2 regions of the Pseudoalteromonas rubra genome follow, and region 2 is predicted to be linked to the other one. Evidence: predicted binding sites of a transcription regulator. Region 2 holds the regulator's gene; the other holds the start of a gene.
What was found. Region 2 encodes sigma-54, which starts transcription at its own class of promoters, with help from an activator protein. Its sites were predicted from a motif close to GTTGGCACGNNNNTNGNNT; they were not measured.

Region 1: the regulator sigma-54 is predicted to act here: its motif matches at 1,579-1,597, upstream of AT705_RS12470 (DUF2884 family protein).

The regions. Positions count from the first base shown of each region.
Region 1 covers NZ_CP013611.1:2,872,852-2,876,007, reverse strand. The annotation lists gene AT705_RS12485 (S8 family serine peptidase) at 1-218, opposite strand, end outside; gene AT705_RS12480 (c-type cytochrome) at 584-1,033, shown strand; gene AT705_RS12475 (PA3496 family putative envelope integrity protein) at 1,138-1,320, opposite strand; gene AT705_RS12470 (DUF2884 family protein) at 1,634-2,416, shown strand; gene AT705_RS12465 (aminotransferase-like domain-containing protein) at 2,467-3,156, opposite strand, start outside.
Region 2 covers NZ_CP013611.1:3,217,669-3,220,824, reverse strand. The annotation lists gene lptB (LPS export ABC transporter ATP-binding protein) at 1-438, shown strand, start outside; gene AT705_RS14025 (RNA polymerase factor sigma-54) at 483-1,991, shown strand; gene hpf (ribosome hibernation promoting factor) at 2,017-2,304, shown strand; gene AT705_RS14015 (PTS sugar transporter subunit IIA) at 2,307-2,762, shown strand; gene rapZ (RNase adapter RapZ) at 2,775-3,156, shown strand, end outside.

The DNA of each region.
Region 1 (3,156 bases), 340 kb from region 2:
CCTTTTGCGACCAGGTCTACCGCCGTGTTTTGTTTCATAACGACCAGGTAGGCGTTAGTGCGCGCTTCAGCGGTGTTGCCTTGCTCTAAAGCAACCTGGCTGACTTTGAGTGATGTGCTTGGTTGAACTTGTGCGGTTGCAGCCGTTGCAGATGCTGCCATCAATGCACCAGAGACAGCAGATGCTACCGCGGTGGCTTTAAATGAATACTTGGCCATAGTTTCCCCTAGGACTTGTTGTGTAAAAGATGTTTCTTTTAGTTTTAGAGAGTAGATTCGTCCATCAATATAGTGTGACTCGCCTGTTAATTACAATATTAAACACACAAAGAAGTTACAAACTTTTCATTCAAATCACAATCAGGTTTGTAACCTACTGTTTATTAAGAATTTTAAAACTGTAAACGAACGTAAACCGACCCGCAATAATGTTGTCATATTGAGGGCGTTGTAAAGCAAAGCGAACAAAATACACACAAAATGAGTAGCAAATGTAGTTCATAATTCTGAACTCGTCTAAGAGACTTGCAATATCTTTTGTAAAGACTTAGAAAAGAGGCAGTTTTTTTAATTAAGGGGTCGAAATGAGAACTACACTATTATTAACAAGTTTATTAACCGGACTGTCTTTGAATGTACAGGCAAGTTCACTATTCGAAAAACCAGAAGACGCTATCGAATACCGCAAAGCAGCATTTCAACTGATCCGTTATCAGATTGGTGATATGGGCGACATGCTGAAAGGCAAAGTCCCGTTTGATGCAGAGCGTTTTAAGCAACGTGCTAACAATGCAGCGCATTTATCAGCAATGCCTTGGGAAGCCTTCCCGGCAGGTTCAGACAAAGGGGCAACAGACGCATTACCGGCAATCTGGTCTGACCGAGCAACCTTTGATAAAAAAGCGCAAGCTTTTGCAGATTACGCACAAAAGCTGGCTGTTGCAGCAGAGTCAGGCGACAAAAAAATCATTGGCGCAGCATTCAGGAATTGGGCAAAAGGCTGTAAAGATTGCCACAATTCATTTAAAGACTAAGCAATAAATAGCAATAAGGCAGCCGCCGCTGCCTTATAATGTGGCCGAGTATCATCGCGCACATGTCAATTTCACTCAGGTTCTAAATCACACGCCACTTCGACTTAGTCATCAAAAAAGTCTAAATCGTCCTCGCCAAGATTACGCTTCAGGCGTTTTTGCTCCAGATAATCATCCAGACGACGTTTCACCTGCTTCTTTTGCTGTGCCTGTAGTTCTTTATCCAACGACCCAAAGTCGTCTTCATAATCATCATCTAACGGATCATAGGAAAATGTTTTACCCACGATGTGCTCCAAACTTAATTATGCTAAATAGTCCCGCAGTTCACACTATGATGACGCTGCATAAGTTAGTATTTAGCGCTAAAAGCTGGCGCTGAAAAGCAAGTCTTTTTTATCCATACGATAAAAATTTTTTATTGCCACTTCCCCAACTAAACACTCTGGTTAAAATCACCACTTTTTAGCCATATTACTAACAAAGTGATATCGCTCCTCAGAGACCAAAATAACAAAATCTCATATCATTCAATAACATAATAAAGTGGCACTGTTCTTGTTATTTCATACTGGTCATCAACACACCAAGGAACACATTATGAAAACTATGCTGCTTGCTTCAACTCTGTTTTTGTCCATCCAGGTCGCTGCCCATTCAGACAGCCACTTTTCCGTCAGTACAGATGAATGTGCCGTAGATTTTAAAAACGACGTGCACATTACGCCTGATCAGGTGTACATCAAAAACGGCTCTGGTCAGCCTTTGATGATAGATGCTCAGGGCTTTCTTTATATTGCAGATCAACCGGTGCAACTGAGTCAGGATGAGCGCATGGCGATGCAAACATATGCGGATACGCTGCGAGGCGAGCTGCCCAAAGTCGCCAGCATTGCATTACAAGGCGTGGAACTGGCTGGCGTCGCCATAGAAGAAGTCGCCAGCGCCTTTAACCTGCACAATCTCGAGTCACTGTCAGGCCTGATGGATGAGCTGCATACCGAAATTGAAGGGGCGTTTTATCAGCAAGGTACTTTTGTAATGGGTGAGCAAACCTTTAATGACTTTGGTGAACACTTTGAGCATCAGTTTGAAGAGAAAATTGAGCAAGCCATTGAAGGTGCCATGATGGAGTCCATAGGCAGCCTGCTGGTTGCTATCGGCTCTGAAATGGTCAGTTCAGGTGGCGATATGGCGCGATTCGAGCAACGTATGGAAAACCTCGGCGCCGAAATTGAACAAAAAGTCGCACAGCAGGCAGACATGCTGGAGCAGCAGGCCGATGCGCTGTGTGGCAACTTCAAAACCATTGCAGAGCAGGAGTCACAGCTCAGTGCAATGATCCCCCAGATGGAAGGGTATCAATTATTCGCTTATCGCTAAGCCCGGTTATCCCTGTGCAGTCAGCCACACTTGTCTAAGCTCACTGCTTATCACAGGTGTGGCTGCTTTTTTGCCTGAACCACTAATTCGCCCAGGGTGCGCACATAGCCTTCCATCTTGTCGCACCAGGGCAGACCATAGCTGATCCGCACACAACTGCGATACCGCTCATAGGCACTGAATATCGCGCCGGGTGCGACACTGATCCCCGCCTGGAGGGCCAGCTGAAAGAACAGCCCACCGTCATATTCGTCCCCCAGGTCCAGCCATAACACACAGCCGCCTTTGGGATCACTGACACGCACGTGGTCAGGAAAATACTTCTGAACCGCCAGGCGCATCTTTTGTTTATTATCAAACAAGCGCTTACGAAGTTGTCGCAAATGCCGATGAAACTCACCACTGGCCATAAAATCTGCCAGCGCCCATTGATTCATCATAGGTGCAGAGCAGCTCAGTGCCCGCTTAAAGCGCTTTGCCCGGGCGCTGTGCGGCCCTGCCAGCATCCAGCCAACGCGATAGCCTGGCGCCACGGTCTTGGAAAACGACGAGCAGGTCAATACCTCACCCGACTGTGCAAAGCACTGCGCTGGCCTGACTCTTTGCTCACCAAAATACAGGTCTCCATATACATCATCTTCGATCAGCACCACATCGTGCGCACGGAGCAGCAGCAACAACTGCTGCATACGAGATTCAGGCATCTGACTGCCCAGTGGATTATTGATACTGGTTGAGAA
Region 2 (3,156 bases):
CAGAACCTGATGGCCATTTTAGAAACCCGTAAAGAGCTGAATAAAGAACAACGAGAAGTCATCCTCAATGAACTGTTAGATGAGTTTAATATCCAGCATATTCGCGACAGCCAAGGTATGGCTCTATCGGGCGGTGAACGACGCCGGGTAGAAATTGCCCGTGCCCTTGCGGCTGATCCAAAATTTATCTTATTAGATGAGCCTTTCGCTGGCGTTGATCCCATTTCAGTGTTAGATATAAAGAAAATTATAGAGCACCTGAAAAACCGTGGGATAGGCGTACTGATCACCGACCACAACGTGCGTGAAACGCTGGACGTCTGTGAGAAAGCTTATATAGTGTCACATGGTGAACTGATAGCAGCAGGCACCCCGGAACATGTTCTGGCCGATCAAACTGTGCGGGATGTCTACCTAGGTGAGCAATTCAGGCTATAGTTATAAAATTAGAAGTAAATAACAAAAAGGATTGTTAGAGATACATGAGGCAATCGCTACAGCTGCGCATGGGGCAGCAACTGACAATGACACCACAACTGCAGCAGGCTATTCGTCTGTTACAGTTGAGTACGCTAGATCTCCAACAAGAAATCCAAGAAGCGCTTGATAGCAACCCTTTGTTGGAAGTGGAAGAAGGTGAGTCTGAATCACAAGACAATGAAACTCAGTCCAAGTCGGATTCCGATTTGGAACAACCTACAACGAGTGACAACGACAGCTATGAAGAGGCGGCTGTCAGCGACTACGAACAAGACAGCGATGCTGCACTGAACAAAGACACCGTCAGCGACGATTTGGCAATGGACGTAACCTGGGACGAGTACATCAGTGCAGCCCCGGCAAGCAGTTCAGGCCCAATGCCGGAAGACGAAACCATTTACCAGGGTAAAACCACTGAAACATTGCAAGAGTACCTGATGTGGCAGCTGGAACTGACGCCTTTTAGTCCAACAGACAGAGCCATTGCCCTTGCAATTGTAGAAGCGGTTGACGATGCAGGCCTATTGACCATCAGCTGTGAAGACATCGTCGAAAGCATAAATCAAGACAACGATGAAGAGCCGATTGAGCAGGATGAAGTAGAAGCCGTACTGAAACGGATCCAATTATTTGATCCTGTAGGGATTGCGGCACGCAGCCTGCAAGAATGCCTGTGCATTCAGCTCAACCAGTTTGACCCAAACACCCCCTGGCTTGCACAGACCAAAGAAATCCTGACTGAGCACATCGAGCTGTTAGCCAGCCGGGATTACCGCACTTTGATGAAAAAAACCAAACTCAAAGAAGCGGATCTGAAAGAAGTAATGACCCTGATCCACGGCCTAAACCCAAAGCCCGCCGCCAGCATAGTGCAGGAAGAAGCTGACTATGTGATCCCGGATGTGTCGGTTAAAAAAGTGAAAGGCCGCTGGGTTGTTGAACTCAATCCCGATTCAATGCCAAAAATTAGAGTGAATGACCACTACGCTGCGATGTCCCGTTCAGTCAAGTCGAGCACAGACAGTCAGTTTATTCGTTCACACCTGCAAGAGGCAAAATGGTTCATCAAGAGCCTGGAAAGCCGCAATGAAACTTTATTAAAAGTTACTAATTGCATTGTGCAACAACAACAGGCATTCTTTGAACATGGCCCCGAGGCAATGAAGCCGATGGTACTGAATGATGTGGCCGAAATGGTCGACATGCATGAGTCCACGATTTCACGTGTAACAACGCAAAAGTATATGCACACGCCACGCGGTATCTATGAGTTGAAGTATTTCTTCTCAAGCCATGTCAGCACTGAAAACGGAGGAGAATGCTCTTCGACTGCAATCAGAGCATTGATCAAAAAGCTAATTGCCGCGGAAAACACTGCTAAGCCATTGAGTGACAGCAAGATTGCGGATGTATTGGCAGATCAAGGGATCAAAGTGGCTAGACGTACAATTGCCAAATACCGAGAGTCTTTGGCTATCCCACCGTCCAATCAGCGTAAAAGCCTGATTTAGACGTAACTACAGAAGGAAAATGCTTATGCAACTAAATTTAACTGGTCGACATGTAGAAATCACCGATTCGTTAAGAGACTATGTAACAAACAAGTTTGCGAAGCTAGAAAGGCACTTTGATCACATCAATAATGTGCATGTTATCCTAGATGTCGAAAAGCTCATCCAAAAAGCAGAAGCCACATTACATGTGAACGGGGGAGAAATTTTTGCCTCAACCGAACACCGGGATATGTATGCCGCAATAGACGGACTTATCGATAAGCTTGATCGCCAGGTGATCAAGCACAAAGAGAAGCTAACTCGACACTAATCATGAAACTAAGCTCATTGATTTCACAGGACTGCAGCAAAGCTGCGGTCCTTTTTAATAGTAAGAAACGTATTTTAGAGTACATCAGTGAGTTGGCTCACAGCCAGCTTCCAGACAGTAATGCCCATGATATCCTTGATGCACTATTGAGCCGCGAAAAACTCGGGAGTACGGGGATAGGAAAAGGGATCGCACTGCCCCATGGCCGCATGTCAGGCATAGATAAAGTGGTTGCTATGCTGCTTGTTAATCAGCAAGGCATTGCCTTTGATGCCATTGACAATCAACCCGTCGACATTTTTGTGGCACTCATCGTACCCGAGGGAGAAAATCAACAACATTTGCAGACCTTAGCAACGATCGCTGATAAACTTAAGAACAAGGTGTTTTGTAAACGTATCAGACAAGCTCACAATGATCAGGAGTTATTCTCGATAATTGAAGAGTTTGACAACTAACGGAGAGTTTCTGTGCAGTTAATTATTGTCAGTGGTCGTTCTGGCTCAGGAAAATCGGTCGCTCTGCGCGTTCTGGAAGACTTGGGTTATTACTGCGCCGATAATATCCCGGTCAACTTGCTGCCCGCATTAGTGCGCAGTGTGTCAGACAGCTATGATAAAATTGCTGTGAGCGTTGACGTACGTAACCTGCCAAAAGATCAGCAAGAGCTCGACGATATTTTGGAATACCTACCCGGATTTGCAGAACCCAATATATTCTATCTGGACAGCGAAGATCAGATCCTGATCCGTCGCTTTTCAGAAACACGCCGCCTACATCCGCTGTCGCTGGCAGATCTGTCATTGGACAAAGCAATTAAAAAAGAAAAAGAACTGCTTGACCCACTTATCC